Regions from separate parts of the Mesorhizobium sp. BH1-1-5 genome, predicted to be linked through region 3. Evidence: predicted binding sites of a transcription regulator. Region 3 holds the regulator's gene; each other region holds the start of a gene.

Evidence for each region. Region 3 encodes PhoB, which activates phosphate uptake and scavenging genes when phosphate is short. Its sites were predicted from a motif close to TGTCATNNANCTGTCAT; they were not measured.
Region 1: a site for PhoB is predicted at 2,017-2,033, ahead of LB572_RS04785 (RNA degradosome polyphosphate kinase). Genes of this name have one in related genera too.
Region 2: a site for PhoB is predicted at 2,746-2,762, ahead of phnC (phosphonate ABC transporter ATP-binding protein). Genes of this name have one in related genera too.

What each region holds. Positions count from the first base shown of each region.
Region 1 covers NZ_JAIUIM010000003.1:84,705-90,510, reverse strand. The annotation lists gene LB572_RS04800 (TIGR02117 family protein) at 1-346, shown strand, start outside; gene LB572_RS04795 (FAD-dependent monooxygenase) at 445-1,677, opposite strand; gene LB572_RS04790 (zinc-finger domain-containing protein) at 1,694-1,939, opposite strand; gene LB572_RS04785 (RNA degradosome polyphosphate kinase) at 2,187-4,382, shown strand; gene ppx (exopolyphosphatase) at 4,379-5,806, shown strand, end outside.
Region 2 covers NZ_JAIUIM010000009.1:117,702-123,507, reverse strand. The annotation lists gene phnK (phosphonate C-P lyase system protein PhnK) at 1-575, shown strand, start outside; gene phnL (phosphonate C-P lyase system protein PhnL) at 578-1,285, shown strand; gene LB572_RS14275 (DapH/DapD/GlmU-related protein) at 1,282-1,893, shown strand; gene LB572_RS14270 (DUF1868 domain-containing protein) at 1,959-2,669, shown strand; gene phnC (phosphonate ABC transporter ATP-binding protein) at 2,844-3,701, shown strand; gene phnD (phosphonate ABC transporter substrate-binding protein) at 3,842-4,750, shown strand; gene phnE (phosphonate ABC transporter, permease protein PhnE) at 4,911-5,806, shown strand, end outside.
Region 3 covers NZ_JAIUIM010000034.1:52,480-58,285, forward strand. The annotation lists gene xylF (D-xylose ABC transporter substrate-binding protein) at 85-1,125, opposite strand; gene LB572_RS30785 (ROK family protein) at 1,398-2,633, shown strand; gene phoB (phosphate regulon transcriptional regulator PhoB) at 2,915-3,604, opposite strand; gene phoU (phosphate signaling complex protein PhoU) at 3,622-4,329, opposite strand; gene pstB (phosphate ABC transporter ATP-binding protein PstB) at 4,350-5,153, opposite strand; gene pstA (phosphate ABC transporter permease PstA) at 5,150-5,806, opposite strand, start outside.

The DNA of each region.
Region 1 (5,806 bases), on a different contig from region 3:
GGTGAAAGCGCTGACGCTCGATGCCTCTGTGATGCATGTCGATATCGCGGGAGCGATCAAGGAGCCACATCCCGATGTCGCCGATTTCGACATCGACGAGGCGCATTTTGCAGCGCTGCTCGACTATATCGCGGAGAGCTTCCAGCAGGGGCCCGCCGGGCCTGTGGTCATCGAGGATGCGGGCTATTCAACCTATGACCGTTTCTACGAAGCCAACGGCCATTTCAACGCGCTGGTCGGCTGCAACACCTGGACGGCAGCTGGGCTGCGCGTTGCCGGCCTTCGCACGGGATGGTGGAACCCGCTGCCGGTTTCGCTGTGGTGGTCGATGGGGTTGTATGATTAGCGCTCGTCTAGGCGAGCGCCGAGTTCCGTCACACCCCTCTCTGGCCTGCAGGAAAGAGGGGGGTGCTGTCCCGCCGGCCTATCCGGCCACCAGACGCGCTACCGCCGCACGACCTTCTGCTCCTCCCACCCGTAGAGCCAGTCCAGATCCGCCGCGAGCTTCTCCGCCGGCCGAGCTGCGAGCACCAGGTTGCGGGCGATCGCCACCGGTCCCCAGGCGTGCCAGGCCAAACGGTTCAGCGCACCGCGTTTCAGCACTCGTTCGACGCGCGGCCGCCTGAGATTCTCCCAGATGGTCAGGCTCTGCCTGGGATCGCCAGGAAAATCGGCGACCAGATCGGCAAGCATCGCGGCGTCCTCGATCCCCATGGCCGCGCCCTGCGCGGCGAAGGGTGTCATGGCATGCGCGGCGTCGCCGATCAGCGCGATGCCTTCCGGCATCGTCCAGCGGCGCTGCTCGACCGTGTGGATGGGGAAAGCCGTCCAGGGGCCGGCGAGCGCCACCAGCCTCGACAATGTTGCCGCCGTGCCGCGCACGGCCCCTGAGAGGATGGCGGGGTCGGCATGGCCGGACCAGTCTTCGGCGATGCGCTCGCCCTTGGTGAAGGCGGCAAGGTTGAAGGCGCTGCCCTTGCTCACCGGATAGGCGACCATATGGAAGCCGGGATGCAGGAAGGTGGTGACGCAGTCGGCAGCGCCGATTTGCATAAAGACCTGGCCGGCGGCGCTTTCCGCCGGGATCGTCGCGCGCCAGGCGAGTTCGCCCGAAAAGCGGCTTGCCGCAAAGCCGGCCGTCCGGGCAAGCTCGGCGCGGACCGAGGACCACACGCCGTCCGCTCCGACCACCAGGCCGCCCGTGACATGCGTCGTTTCGCCCTCGATCTCGACAGTCGCGGTTACGCTTTGCGGGTCGGCGGCGATGCCGGTCACCCGCGCCCCGGTAACGAGCTCCACATCTGGCCGGTTTGCCGCCGCGGCCATCAGGGCCGCCTGCAGGTCGGCGCGGTGCGCCACCAGATAGGGCGCGCCCCAACGGCTTTCACCAGCCTCCCCAAGCGGCACGCGCGCCAGCTCACGCAGGCTTCTTGCGTCCTTCAGCACCACCGCTTCCGGCCGGATCGCGTCGGCCAGCAGGCGATCGAGCACGCCGAGCCGGCGCAGGATACGGGTCGCATTGGGGGAAAGCTGGAGCCCGGCGCCGGCCGCTTCGAGCTGCTTGGCCTGCTCCAACAGCGTTACCGGGAAGCCACGCGTCGAGAAAGCGATCGCCGCCGTCAGTCCGGCGATGCCAGCCCCGGCGATAACGATTTGCCGGGACCGTGTTTCAGCCATGGTTGGGAAAAAAGGGTCAGGCGGCCTGATCGACATAGAGGCAGCCGGCCGGCTGCGTTTCCGTCGCCTTCAGCGACGGCGAATAGCGGTAGAGCGTCGAGCAGTAGGGACAGACCTTTTCATTGTCGTCGCCCATATCGAGGAACACATGCGGGTGGTCGAAAGGCGGGTTGGCGCCGGTGCACATGAATTCCTTGACGCCGATCTCGATGACCGGATGGCCCGCGTCGTTCTGGAAATGGGGGATGCTGCCGCCTGCCATCGTCGTCTCCAATTGGGTTTGGCCAGTGGTGTGACTAGCCTGCATCTGGAGCATAACAGGCCAGTTTGCAAGATCGATGAAATCAAACTGTCGCAAAAGCCTGGCAGAGGATAAGTTGAGCCGGTTAAGCGCATGCGGCTGGGCGCGGAGCGATTCCGTGACGATCATGCGTCACAAACAAATGTTAGAGCGTCGCTGAACGGCAATATGCGGCGCTCCCAGAAAGTTGCGGGCAGAGCGGGAAACCATGAACGAACTGAAGCCTGTACTGAGCGAGTTCATCACCGTCGAGGCGGCCAGCCCGGACGGCGGCAATCCCGACCGTTTCGTCAATCGCGAGTTCTCCTGGCTGCAATTCAACCGCCGCGTGCTGGAGGAATCGCTGAACGAGCATCATCCGCTGCTCGAACGCGTCCGCTTCCTGTCGATCTCGGCCGCCAATCTCGATGAATTCTTCATGGTCCGCGTCGCCGGCCTCGCCGGCCAGGTGCGCGAGGGCATCGCCCTGAAAAGCCCGGACGGCCGCACCCCCGAGCAGCAGCTCGAGCAGCTGCTGCGCGAGGTCGAACGCCTGCAGGAGGACCAGCAGAAGAGCCTGTCGACGCTGATGACCCTGCTCAACAAGGAGGGCATCGAAAGCATCACCCGCGATGCGCTCACCAAGGACGAGAAGGCCTGGCTTGAAGACCATTTCCAGGAGCAGGTCTTCCCGGTGCTGACGCCGCTGTCGATCGACCCGGCGCATCCGTTCCCGTTCATCCCCAATCTCGGCTTCTCGATCGCGCTGCAGCTGCGCCATCGCAAGAATGGCGAGGCGATGAGCGCGCTCTTGCGCCTGCCGGTGGCGCTCAAGCGTTTCATCCGCTTGCCCGACCGCAAGCACCATGTCCGCTTCATCCCGCTGGAGGAAGCAGTCGGCATCTATATCGGCAAGCTCTTCCCCGGCTACGAGGTCAAGGGCTCGGGCACGTTCCGCATCATCCGCGACAGCGATATCGAGGTCGAGGAAGAGTCCGAAGACCTGGTGCGCCTGTTCGAGACGGCGCTGAAGCGGCGGCGCCGCGGTTCGGTGATCCGCATCGAATTCGACACGCTGATGCCTGCCGAATTGCGCGATTTCGTCGCCGGCGAGCTCGGCGTCTCGTCGAGCCGCATCAGCGTGCTCACCGGCCCGCTGGCGCTCAACCAGATCTCCGAGATCGTCGCCATTCCGCGCGACGACCTGAAATTCACGCCCTACAATCCGCGCTTCCCCGAGCGCATCCGCGAGCATGGCGGCGATTGCCTGGCCGCCATCCGCGAGAAGGACATCGTCGTCCACCACCCTTACGAATCCTTCGACGTGGTGGTGCAGTTCCTGCGCCAGGCCGCGGCCGATTCCGAAGTGGTGGCGATCAAGCAGACGCTCTACCGCACCTCCAACGACAGCCCGATCGTGCGCGCGCTGATCGATGCCGCCGAGGCCGGCAAGTCGGTGACGGCGCTTGTCGAGCTCAAGGCGCGGTTCGACGAGGAGGCCAACATCCGCTGGGCGCGCGACCTCGAACGCGCCGGCGTCCAGGTCGTGTTCGGCTTCCTGGAGCTCAAGACCCACGCCAAGATGTCGCTGGTGGTGCGCCGCGAGGACGGCAAGCTGCGCAATTACGTGCATCTCGGCACCGGCAATTACCATCCGGTCACCGCGCGCATCTACACCGACCTGTCCTTCTTCACCACCGATCCGACCATCGCGCGCGATGTCGCGCAGGTCTTCAACTTCATCACCGGCTATGCCGAGCCGGCCGAGGAAATGCGCCTTGCGGTGTCGCCCTTCACGCTGCGCAATCGCATCCTGAAGCATATCTCGGAGGAGATCGTCCATGCCCGCGAGGGCCGGCCGGCCCGCATCTGGATGAAGATGAACGCGCTGGTCGATCCGACCATCATCGACGCGCTTTATGACGCCAGCCGCGCCGGCGTCGAGATCGACCTCGTCGTGCGCGGCATCTGCTGCCTCAGGCCGCAGGTGCCGGGCCTCTCCGAGAACATAAGGGTGAAATCGATCGTCGGCCGTTTCCTCGAGCACAGCCGCATCTTCTGCTTCGGCAACGGCCACGGCCTGCCGTCGGACGAGGCGATCGTCTACATCTCGTCGGCCGACATGATGCCGCGCAATCTCGACCGCCGCGTCGAGACCCTGGTGCCCATCACCAATCCAACTGTGCATGAACAGGTGCTTGGCCAGATCATGCTGGGCAACATCATGGACAACCAGCAAAGTTTCGACGTATTGGCTGACGGGACCTCCCGGCGCGTTGTGCTGGAGGAGGGCGAAGAGCCGTTCAACGCGCAGGAATATTTCATGACCAATCCGAGCCTCTCCGGACGGGGTGACGCGCTGAAGTCGCATGCGCCCAAGCGCATCGCCCAGTTCAAGCGCCGCAAGAAGAACGGCGCCGCGTGATCGCAGTTTCCCAGGGCCGGCTTCAGGACCGGCGGCCGCTGTCGATCATCGACATCGGATCGAACTCGATCCGCCTTGTCGTCTATGAGGGGCTGGCGCGCTCGCCCACGCTGCTGTTCAACGAAAAGATGCTGGCTGGCCTCGGCCGCGGCATCGTTTCGACGGGCAGGCTCGACCCCGAGGCGGTGACGCGCTCGATGGAGGAATTCCGCCGGTTCCGCGCGCTGTCCGACCAGGCGGGCGCCGAGCACATGTATGTGCTGGCCACCGCCGCCGCGCGCGAGGCAGGCAACGGTCCTGATTTCATCCATCGCGCCGAGGACGTTCTGAAGACCGAGATCCGCGTGCTCACCGGTCGTCAGGAAGCCTATTATTCGGCGCTCGGCGTCATATCCGGCTTCCATCCGGCCAACGGCATCGCAGGCGACCTAGGCGGCGGCAGCCTGGAGCTGATCGACATCAATCGCGAAGCGATCGGCGATGGCATCACGCTGCCGCTCGGCGGCTTGCGCCTGCAGGACATGGCCAGGAACTCGCTTGTCCAGGCGCAGAAGATCGCGCGCCAGGAGCTGGCGCGGGCAAAGCTGCTCAAAAGCGGACAGGGCAGGGTCTTCTATGCTGTCGGCGGCACCTGGCGAAACCTCGCCAGGCTGCATATGGAGATGACCAACTACCCGCTCGGCGTCATGCATCACTATGAGATTTCAGCCGACAGCGCGCAGGCTTTCCTGAAGCAGGTGGCCAAGGGCGAGGTCGAGAAGGTGAGGGGCATCGAGGGCGTCTCCAAGAACCGCCGCTCGCTGCTGCCCTACGGCGCCGTCGTGCTGCAGGAGATCATGACGGCAATGCAGCCCTCGAAGATCGTCGTCTCGGCGCAGGGCGTGCGCGAAGGCTTCCTCTATTCGCTGCTCGACGCCGACGAGCAGAAATCCGATCCGCTGATCTCGGCGGCCGAGGAACTGGCGCTCTTGCGTTCGCGCTCGGTGCACCACGCGCATGACCTGGTCGAATGGACCGGCAAGGCGTTCAAGGCCTTTGGCATCGACGAGACGGAAGACGAGGCGCGCTACCGCCATGCCGCCTGCCTGCTCGCCGATATCGGTTGGCGCGCGCATCCCGAATATCGCGGCAGGCAGTCGCTCAACATCATCGCGCATGCCTCCTTCATCGGCGTCGACCATCCTGGCCGCGCCTATCTGGCCTTGGCCAACGCCTATCGCCATGACGGCATCTTCAACGACGGCATCGCGCCCGAGATCAAGGCGCTGGCACCGCCCAGGCTGCTCGAGCGGGCCCGCACGCTGGCGGCGATGATGCGCGTGGTCTACCTGCTGACCGCGGCAATGCCCGGCGTGATGCCTGGGCTCAAATGGGAAAGCCGCGGCAACGGCGCGCTGGCGCTGGTGCTGCCGGCCTCGCTCGCC
Region 2 (5,806 bases), on a different contig from region 3:
GCGACGGCCAGTGGCGCGAGCTCTACCGGATGAGCGAGACCGAGCGCCGCTTCCTGATGCGCACCGACTGGGGTTTCGTCCATCAGAACCCGGCCGACGGGCTGCGCATGACGGTGTCGGCCGGCGCCAATGTCGGCGAAAGGCTGATGGCGGTCGGCGATCGCCACTATGGCAAGATCCGCGCCACCGCCGTCGATTGGCTGTCGCGCGTCGAGATCGACGAGGACCGCATCGACGACGAGCCGCGCGCCTTTTCCGGCGGCATGCGCCAGCGCCTGCAGATCGCCCGCAACCTGGTGACCGGCCCGCGGCTCGTCTTCATGGACGAGCCGACCGGCGGCCTCGACGTATCGGTGCAGGCGCGACTGCTCGATCTGTTGCGCGGGCTGGTCACCGACCTCGGGCTGGCCGCGATCGTCGTCACCCACGACCTCGCCGTGGCGCGGCTCCTGTCGCAGCGCATGATGGTGATGAAGGACGGCCGCGTGGTCGAAAGCGGCCTCACCGACCGCGTGCTCGACGATCCGCGCGCGCCTTATACCCAGTTGCTCGTTTCTTCGATCCTGCAGGTGTGATGATGGCTACGCCTCTCGTCGTTTCCGATGTCGCCAAGAGCTTCACCATGCATCTGCGCGACGGCGTCACGCTGCCGGTGGTGGCGGGCGTCTCCTTCTCGATCCGCGCCGGCGAATGCGCCGTGCTCGGCGGCCCTTCCGGTGCGGGAAAAAGCTCGATCCTGAAGATGCTCTACGGCAACTACGCCGTCGATGAAGGCCAGATCATCGTCCAGCATGGCGGCGGCTTGATCGACCTCGCCTCCGCCAGCCCGCGCACCGTGCTTTCCGTGCGCCGCCACACCATAGGTTATGTCAGCCAGTTCCTGCGCACCGTGCCGCGCGTCTCGGCGCTCGATGTGGTCGCCGAACCACTGGTCGAGCGCGGCGAGGATCGGGATAGCGCGCGGGCGAAGGCCCGTTCCCTTCTCCAGCAGCTCAACCTGCCGGAAAAGCTCTGGGCCCTGCCGCCCGCGACCTTTTCGGGCGGCGAGCAGCAGCGCGTCAACATCGCGCGCGGCTTCATCACCGAGCATCCGATCCTTTTGCTCGACGAGCCGACCGCCTCGCTCGACGCGAAGAATCGCGATGTCGTGGTCGAGCTCATCGCCGCCAAGAAGGTGGCGGGCGTTGCCTTGCTCGGCATCTTCCACGACCTCGACGTGCGCGACGCGGTGGCCGATCGCGTCATCGACGTCACCGCGTTCGCCGCCGGAAAGATCGCCGCATGAAGCTTTCGGAGACGCCGCTGATCCATCCGACGGCGCAGGTCGAAAACTCGACGCTCGGCCGTTGGACCGAGATCGCCGAGCGCAGCCGCGTCGCCGAATGCGAGCTCGGCGATTACTCCTACATGATGCAGGATTGCGCCGTGTGGTGCGCGACCATCGGCAAGTTCTCCAACATCGCGGCAAGCGTCCGCCTCAACGCCACCAATCATCCGACATGGCGGCCGACGCTGCATCACTTCACCTACCGCGCGTCCGACTATTGGGACGATGCCGAGCATGAAAGCGCGTTTTTCGCGCAGCGCCGCGCCAGCCGCGTCACCATCGGCCACGATACCTGGCTCGGCCACGGCTCGACCATCCTGCCCGGCGTCACCGTCGGCGACGGCGCGGCGGTCGGCGCGGGCGCCGTGGTGTCGAAGGACGTCGCGCCCTACACCATCGTTGGCGGCGTGCCGGCAAAGCCGATCCGCGAGCGTTTCGACCGCCGCACCGCCGAGCGCTACCAGGCTTTAGCCTGGTGGGATTGGGACCACGCGAAGCTGCGCGCCGCGCTGGACGATTTCCGGGAGCTGGAGGCCGAGGCATTTCTCGAGAAACATGGCGGTTGAGCGACCTCCTTTCACACATCTGACACAGGACTCGGACAGGAGGTCTTCTTCCCCGGGAGATCGCCATGCTCGACACAATCAGACCTTCGCTCGCCGGATTTTTCGAAGGCACGAACCCGACGCCGCCCACACATCTCGGCACTCGTTATGACGCGTCGGGCAACTTCCTCCTCGAACCCGGCAACACGGTTGTCAGCCATCTGGTCAAAGGCTCACCTTCCGAAGCCGCTGTCATCGAGGTGCGCGAGCGCATGCTGGCCATGCCCGATGCGGATCGCCTCGCCTTCACGCCGATCTCCAGCCTGCACATGACGCTGTTCCAGGGCATCATCGAATACCGGCGCCGCCTCCCCTACTGGCCATCGGACGTGCCGCTCGACACCGGCATCGACGACATGACCCGCCTCTATCTCGAACGCCTGCAAGGCTTCGAAGGCCACGGCCGCTTCAAGGTGAAAATTGTCGAAGTCGTGCCGACCGGTCTGACCGTTGCCGGCGCCACCGCGGAAGACAGCCAGATCCTGAAAGCCTGGCGCGATGCGCTATCCGTGCCGTTCGGCTATAGCCATCCGGACCACGAGACTTATGCCTTCCACATCACCTTCGCCTACCAGATCCGCCGCCTTGCCGACGAGCGTGCCGCGGCATGGCAGGACCTGTTCGATGACTGTCTGTCGTTCCTCGAGCGCGAGGCCCCGGTGATCGAGCTCAGGCCGCCGGCATTCTGCAGTTTCAGCGACATGAAGCATTTCGAGGAATTGCTGGTGGTTGGTTGAATCTCTGATGCATGTCTCCCGAAAATGGGCCCGGTTTCGGGATAACGACATGCATGAACAAGGATGGCCTGTGACTCGTAACAAAACTGACATCAATCCGACACCCCAGCTTCATCGGCCTGCGCTAGCGAAGGTTAACAGACCTGCAAAAGCGCGACGGACTGGAGTTTTGGTATGTCAGCATCATCGGCCACGCTTGAGATCCGCGGCGTAACCCGACGATTTGGCAAGAACACCGCTGTCAGCGACATCAACATTTCGATCCCGCGCGGCCAGATGGTCGGTGTCATCGGCCGTTCCGGCGCCGGCAAGTCGACGCTTTTGCGCATGATCAACCGTCTCATCGATCCCAGCCAGGGGTCGATTTTTTTTGACGGCGCCGAGGTCTCCAGACTGCAGGGCTCGCCGCTGCGCCGCTGGCAGCGCGACTGCGCCATGATCTTCCAGCAATTCAACCTCGTGCCGCGCCTCGACGTCTTGACCAACGTCCTGCTCGGCCGCCTCAACCATCGTTCGACGGTTTCCAACCTGCTCGGCATGTTCACGCGCACCGAATGCGCCGAGGCGGTCGCCGCGCTCGAGCGCCTCGACATCGCCCGCACCGCGCTGCAGCCGGCCGGCACCCTGTCCGGCGGCCAGCAGCAGCGCGTCGCGATCGCCCGCGCCATGATGCAGCAGCCGAAAGTGCTTCTGGCCGACGAGCCGATCGCCTCGCTCGACCCGCTCAACGCCAAGGTGGTGATGGACTCGCTGCGCGACATCAATTTGCGCGAAGGCATCACCGTCGTCACCAACCTGCACACGCTCGACACCGCGCGCGCCTATTGCAACCGCATCATCGGCATGGCTGCCGGCAAGGTCGTCTTCGACGGCGCCCCGGAAGACCTCGACCGCGACGCCGTGCGCACGGTCTACGGCGCCGATGCCAGCGGTGCCGAAATCTCCGAGGCCATCACGTCGACCAGCGTGACCATCAAGCCGAAGATCACCGCATCCGCCGGACCGCTCGAACCAGCCTTTCCTGGCTACTGACTCCACCGCCCGGCCGCAGCCGGCCCGGGCATCGTGGACTTCAGCAGAGCAACCCGGATCGCCCGCCAGCGTCAACGGCAAGACTTGAAAAAATCAGAACGCCGCCGGCGCGCAGCCGGAACAACAGGAGAGAGATCGAAATGTTCAGGAAGATGGTTTTTGGGGCGGTTTCGCTGCTCGCCATGGCGGCAAGCGCCGCGCACGCAGCTGACGTCAAGGAATTCCGCGTCGGCATCCTCGGTGGCGAGAACGAGACCGACCGCCTGCGCAACTACCAGTGCCTCGCCGACCACCTGAAGACGGAATTCGGCTTCGAGAAGGTGTCGCTGTTCCCGGCCGCCGACTATGACGGCGTCATCCAGGGCCTGCTCGGCGGCACGCTCGACTTCGCCGAACTCGGCGCGTCCGGCTACGCCAGTGTCTATATCAAGGACCCGAAGGCCGTCACCCCGATCCTCACCACCCAGCAGACCGACGGCTCGACCGGTTATTATTCGATCGGCCTGGCGCTGAAGTCCTCCGGCATCACCGACATCAAGTCGGCCAAGGGCAAGAAGCTCGGCTATGCCGATCCGGACTCGACCTCCGGCTACCTGATCCCGCTGACCCAGATTCCGAAGGACACCGGCGCTTCCAACGAGACCTACTTTGCCTCGACCCAGTTCAACGGCGGCCACGAGAACAACGTGCTGGCCGTGCGCGACGGCAAGGTCGACGTGGCGGTGGACGATTCCTCCGGCATCGGCGACTTCAAGAACGGCTACACCTCCGGCACCTTCCACAAGGAAGTCTCCAAGGGCGCCGTCGACCCGAACGACTTCGTCGAAGTGTGGCGCTCGGGCCTGATCCCGAACGGCCCGCTGGTCGTGCGCACCGCGCTGGGCGACGACATGACCGCCAAGCTTACCGCTTTCTTCACCGCCCTGCCGGCCAAGGACAAGGCCTGCTTCGAAGGCGTCGAGGGTGGCGACTTCACCGGCTATGTTCCGGTGAAGCCGGAATTCTACAACGTCATCGTCGAAGCCCGCAAAGCCGCTATCGGCGGCTGAAGGCATCAGGAAAAAGGGCGGCGCCACCAAAGCGACGTGCGTCCACTTGGACGCACAAAGTACGCTTTGGCACTTTGGGTTGCCGTATCGGACTTTCCGAAAATCGAATTTCGATTTTCGGGCCGATGCGGCGGCGCCGCCCTTTTTGCATGTCCCGATCATGACATCAGCGACACTCCATTCCGACGCCACCCGCCAGCAGGCCGACGCCTGGCGGCGCCAGACCTCGCTGCGCCGCTTCTACACCGCGCTTGGCGTCGGCCTGCTGCTTGTCGCCATGTTCGCGACCATGTGGTTCGCCGACGAGGCCAATGCCGGCCACTTCTTCGACCGGCTGCCGCATATCCTCGACTTCCTGAGCTGGCTGGTCCCGAAGGACTGGAACGACGTCTGGCGGGCGCTGTTCGACATCGCCTCGCCCAACGACAAGGGCACGCAGGAATTCAACTTCCCGCTCGGCCGCGTCTATGTCTGGGGCGGCTTCTACATCCCCGAATATTTCGAACTGATGCTGACCACGGTGAACGTGGCGCTGGTCTCGACCTTCATCGGCTTCGTCTTCGCCGTTCCCTTCTCCTTCATCGCCGCGCGCAACCTGACGCCGAACCCGATCCTGCGGCTCGTCGTCAAGCGCTTCATGGAACTGCTGCGCGCCTTCCCCGAGATCGTCATTGCCGGCCTGTTCGCGGCCATCGTCTCGATCGGCCCGGTCGCCGCCATCATCGCCATCGGCCTGCATTCGATCGGCGCGCTGGGCAAGCTGTTCTACGAGATCAACGAGAACATCGACATGCGCCCGGAGGAGGGCCTGCGCGCCGTCGGCGCCAACTGGTTCGAGCGCGTGCGCTTCGCCGACCTGCCGCAGGTTCTGCCCAACTTCATGTCCTATACGCTGCTCAGGATCGAGATTAACGTGCGCATCTCGACCATCATGGGCGCGGTCGGCGGCGGCGGCATCGGCGAAGAGCTGAAGCTCTCCATCTCGCGCGGCTTCGGCGCCAAAACGCTGGCGCTGGTGCTCCTGCTCTTCATCACCATCTTCCTCGTCGACCAGTT
Region 3 (5,806 bases):
TGAGGCGGAACCGCAAATCTTTTTGAGAAAACGCCGCGGCCTTCAGGCCGCGGCGCAAGGGCTTTGAACGATCGTCGGCAAAGCTTAGTTGCAGACCTTGACGCTGCCGGCGGGCACGCCCGCGCAGACTTCGTCCTTCTTGATCCAGCCGGCGTCGATGACGACGTTGAGATTGTCCTTGGTGATCGCGATCGGGGTCAGGAACAGCGACTTGACGGTGTTGCCGCCAGGCGTCGTGAAGTCCTTGGCGCCGGCGATATCGCCCATCTTCTTGCCACCGGCGAGCTGCGAGGCGATCTCGGCGGCGTTCTTGCCGAGCTCGCGCGCGTCTTTCCACACCGACACGGTCTGCGTGCCGAGCGCGATGCGGTTGAGCGCCGCGTGGTCGCCGTCCTGGCCGGAGACCGGAACGGTGCCGGCGAGACCCTGCGCCGTCAGCGCCGCGACGACGCCGCCGGCGGTGCCGTCATTGGCGGCCACGACCGCGTCGACCTTGTTGTCGTTGGCGGTCAGGAACTGCTCCATGTTCTTCTGCGCGTTGGCGGGCAGCCAGCCGTCGGTATAGGCCTCGCCGACATTCTTGATCTTGCCGCTGTCGATGGCTTCCTTCAGCACTTCCATGGAGCCCGAGAACAGGAAGTCGGCATTCGGATCCGAACCCGAGCCCTTGATGAAGACGTAGTTGCCCTCGGGCTTGGCCTTGAACACCTCGCGGGCCTGCATGCGGCCGACTTCCTTGTTGTCGAACGTCAGGTAGAACACGTCCTTGTTCTCGATCAGGCGGTCGTAGCCGACGACCGGGATGCCCTCGTCGAGCGCCTTCTGCACCGCCGGGCCGATCGCCGAGGCATCCTGCGCCAGGATGATCAGCGAATTGGCGCCCTGCGAGATCAGGCTTTCGACGTCGGTCAGCTGCTTGCCCGGATTGGACTGCGCGTCGGCCGAGATATATTTGTCGCCGGCGGCCTCGATGGCGGCCTTCATCGCCGCTTCGTCGGTCTTCCAGCGCTCTTCCTGGAAATTCGACCACGAAACGCCGATCACCTTGTCCTTCGCCTCGGCGACCGAGGCCAGCGTCAGCGACATGGCAACGCCCGCCAGAATGGCGGCTGCGAATTTCTTCATGATATCCTCCCTGCGCCCCGTGCGGCGCGACCCAGACTGGCCCGAAGGCCGGCACAGAGGCTTTTTTTCGAGCCTCAAAAAAATAGTGATCCAGCAAAACGACGCTGTCAACTGCGATTCTGATGGGTTTTGATGGGTCCGAGCATTTTTTTCGACATCCGCAATAAATAATGACATGGACCTTGGCTTCTGCCAGTATCGCTGGCGTGTCACCGGTAGGCCATGGCATCATCATCACAAGGCCGCGATGACCGGGAGGACGTGCGAGGACAATGTCGGTCGGGATCCGCCACGACGATTTGCGCCGGCGCAACCGCGCCATGGTGATTTCGGCCGTGCGCCGCGCCGGCCAGCCCTCGCGGACGGAGATTGCCGCCTCCACCGGGCTCAGCCACTCGACCATTTCGGCGATTTCCGCCGATCTGATCCAGGAGGGCATTCTCACCGAAAGCAAGGCCAGCGAGCCGACGGCGTTGAAACGCGGCCGGCCGCAGATCGGCCTGGCGCAGAACCCCGAAGCCGCCGCGGTGCTGACCGTGGTGCTGTCGCTGAACTTCCTGTCGGTCGCCGTCATCGACTACGCCGGCCAGGTGATTGCCGAGGAACAGCAGCGCCTGGACACGCTTGTCATGCCCCGCGACGAGCTGATCGGCGAATGCGTTGCGATCGTCCGGCGCCGGCTGCAGGATCCCGACCTCGACCTGGGCAGCGTCGCCCGCATCGCCATGGGCATTCAAGGCATCACCGATTCCCGTTCACGCGCCATGCTGTGGTCGCCGATCACGCCGCTGACCGACATTCCCTTCGCCGATATCCTCGAAAAGGAATTCGGCATCCCGGCCACAACGGAGAACGACTGCAACATGATGGCGGTGGCGCTGCAATGGCGCGATCCCGAGCGCTATCGCGACGACTTCATCGCCATCCTGCTCTCGCACGGCATCGGCATGGGGCTGGTGCTGAAAGGCGCGCTGTTCACCGGCACGCATTCCTCGGGCGGCGAGTTCGGCCACATGATCCATCGTCCGGGCGGCGCGCTTTGCCGCTGCGGCCGGCGCGGCTGCGTCGAGGCCTATGCCGGCAATTATGCGATCTGGCGCAGCGCCATGGGAATAAGCGAGGATGCCGCGCCAACCGACGTCGGCGACGCCGACATGCGCGCCCTTGCCGCAAAGGCCCGTCAGGAGGACGGCCCCGAACGGGAGGCTTATCGCCGGGCCGGCGAAGCGCTTGGCTTCGGTCTCGGCAGCCTGTTTGCCTTGATCGACCCGGCGCCCGTCGCCATGGTCGGCGTCAGCGCGGCCGCCTTCGACCTGATCGAGCCGGCGCTGAGGGAGGCGATCGCCCAGACCGCCGGCGGCCAGCACTCCAAGTCGATCTCCTTCGACACCGAGCCGAACGAACTGCCGCTGATCCGCGAAGGCTGCGCCATGCGCGCGCTGACCTTCGTCGACCAGGAGATTTTCGCGCCGGGAGGCCAGGCGCGAGCGGGCAAGCACGTCGCCTGATCAACCTTGATCGTTGGTTTCCGTGCGAAGCCCCCGCAGCTTCGTCATTCCAGGGCGAAGCAGGAGCGAAGCTCCGTCGCGAAGACCCTGGAATCCATGCGCAGCGGAGCAGAATTCTGCACCGCCGCGGCGCGTCGACGTCACGGCATGGATCCTCGGGTCTGCGCCGCGTCGCTGCGCTCCTTGCTCCGCCCGTGGATGACGAAGCACAAGCGTCTCGGCTACTGACCAGCGTAGATGTTGGAAGTGCCTAGCTGTCAGGACTTCGGCGCGCCCCGAGACTAATCTTCCCTGATCGCGTAACCCGCGCCACGGATGGTGCGGATGACGTCCGGCATGCGGCCGTTGTTGACGGCCTTGCGCAGGCGCCCGACATGCACGTCCACGGTGCGCTCGTCGATATAGATCGTCTCGCCCCAGACATTGTCGAGCAGCTGGCTGCGCGAGAACACGCGGCCGGGATGGCGCATCATGAATTCGAGCAGGCGGAACTCGGTCGGGCCGAGCCTGATCTCGCTCTTCTTGCGGTAGACGCGGTGCGATTCGCGGTCGAGCACGATGTCGCCGACCTTGAGCACGCTGGACAGCACCTCCGGCTTGGCGCGGCGCAGCAGCGCCTTGACGCGCGCCATGAACTCCGGCGTCGAGAACGGCTTGACCAGATAGTCGTCGGCGCCGGTCGAAAGGCCGCGCACGCGGTCGCTTTCCTCGCCGCGCGCCGTCAGCATGATGATCGGCAGCCGCTCGGTCTCGGGCCGCATCCTGAGACGCCGGCAGAGCTCGATGCCGGAAACCGCCGGCACCATCCAGTCGAGCACGAGCAGGTCGGGAACGTTTTCTTGCAGGCGGATTTCGGCCTCGTCGCCGCGGGTCACCACTTCAACCTGGTAACCTTCGGATTCGAGGTTGTAGCGGAGCAGCACCCCCAGCGGCTCCTCGTCCTCCACCACCATGATGCGTGGCGCGATCATCGGGGTAACCTTTTCCGTCAGGCCGCCGGCGCCGACATTGCCGTCTCGTCCTGCTTCGGACGGTTGGCGGGCAATTGGGTGCCGGTCAGCACATAGTAGGCGTTCTCGGCGATGTTGGTCACATGGTCGCCGATGCGCTCGAGATTCTTGGCGCAGAACAAAAGATGCGTGCAAGCGGTGATGTTGCGCGGGTCTTCCATCATGTAGGTCAACAGCTCGCGGAAGACGGACGTGTATTTGACGTCGATGCGCTCGTCGTCGTTGCGAAGCTTGGCCAGCGCCGTGGCATCGCCCGCCGTATATTCCTGGATCACGGCCTGGACCTGGATCAGCACCATCTGCGCCATGGAATCGATCGAATGCGTGAGGTCGCGCGGCGCGGCGCTGACGCCGACCGAACCGACGCGCTTGGCGATGTTCTTGGCGAGGTCGCCGATGCGCTCGAGGTCGCCCGCCATGCGGATCGAGCCGACCACGTGACGAAGATCGTCGGCCATCGGCTGCCGCTTGGCGATCAGCGTGATGGCGCGGTCGTCGAGCTCGCGCTGGCGCGCGTCCATGATGGCGTCGTCGGAGACGACGCGCTGCGCCAGCGCATTGTCGGTTTCGAGCAGGGCCCTGGTCGCGCCGCCGACCATGGAGCCGGCGAGATCGCCCATGTCGTTGATGAGCCGGCTGATCTGCCTCAAATCCTCGTCGAAGGAGGCGACGGTATGTTCGGCCATGATGATGTCCTCGTATGTACTCAGCCGAAGCGGCCGGTGATGTAGTCCTGCGTGCGCTTCTCGCGAGGCGAGGTGAAGATCTTCTCGGTCCGGTCGAACTCCACCAGCTCGCCGAGATACATGAACGCCGTCTGCCGCGACACGCGCGCCGCCTGCTGCATGTTGTGGGTGACGATGACGATCGTGTAGTCGGCCTGCAATTCGTCGATCAGCTCCTCGATCTTGGCCGTCGACAGGGGATCGAGCGCCGAGGCCGGCTCGTCGAGCAGGATGACCTCGGGCTTCACCGCCACGGTGCGGGCGATGCACAGGCGCTGCTGCTGGCCGCCGGAAAGGCTGAGCCCGCTGGCGTTGAGCTTGTCCTTGACCTCGCTCCAGAGCGCGGCGCGCTTCAGCGCCTGCTCGACGCGGCTGTCCATCTCGGCCTTGCTGATCTTCTCATAGAGCCTGACGCCGAAGGCGATGTTTTCGTAGATCGACATCGGGAAAGGCGTCGGCTTCTGGAAAACCATGCCGATCTTGGTCCTGAGCAGGTTGAGGTCCTGCGAGCGGTCGAGGATGTTCTTGCCGTCGAGCAGCACCTGGCCCTCGGCGCTCTGCTTCGGATAGAGCTCGTAGATGCGGTTGAGCACGCGCAGCAGCGTCGACTTCCCGCAGCCCGACGGGCCGATGAAGGCCGTCACGCTGCGCTCCGGCAGGGACAGGTTGATGTCCTTCAGCGCCTTCGACTGGCCATAGTAGAAGTTGAGGTTCTTGACCTCGATCTTGGCCTTCTCGACGGTCGCGTCGGGTGCGTTCAGGTCGGTGGACAACATCGGTTTCATCTGTCCTCTCTGCGTCCGGTTAGGCTTCGGGCGATGATGCTCAGCCCGAGAACCGTCAGGGTGATTATGAGTGCGCCCGTCCAGGCCAGTTGCTGCCATTCCTCATAAGGGCTGAGAGCGAACTGGAAGATGGTCACCGGCAGGCTGGCCATCGGGGCATTGAGATTGCTCGACCAGAACTGGTTGTTGAGCGCGGTGAAGAGAAGCGGCGCCGTCTCGCCGGAGATGCGGGCGATCGCCAAAAGGATGCCGGTGACGATGCCCGACATTGCCGCGCGATAGGCGACCGAGCGGATCACCACCCAGCGCGGCGCGCCGATGGCGGTGCCTGCTTCGCGCAGCGCGTTGGGCACGAGGTTCAGCATGTCCTCGGTGGTGCGCACCACGACGGGAATCACCAGGATCGACAGCGCGACGGCGCCGGCAATCGCCGAGAAATGCCCCATCGGCCGCACCATCAGCTCATAGACGAACAGGCCGATGATGATCGAGGGGGCCGACAACAGGATGTCGTTGATGAAGCGCACCACCGTGGTGAGCTTCGAGAAGCGTCCGTATTCGGCCATGTAGGTGCCGGCCAGCACGCCGATCGGCGTGCCGACGATTATGCCGATGACGGTCATCACGATGCTGCCGTAGATGGCGTTGAGCAG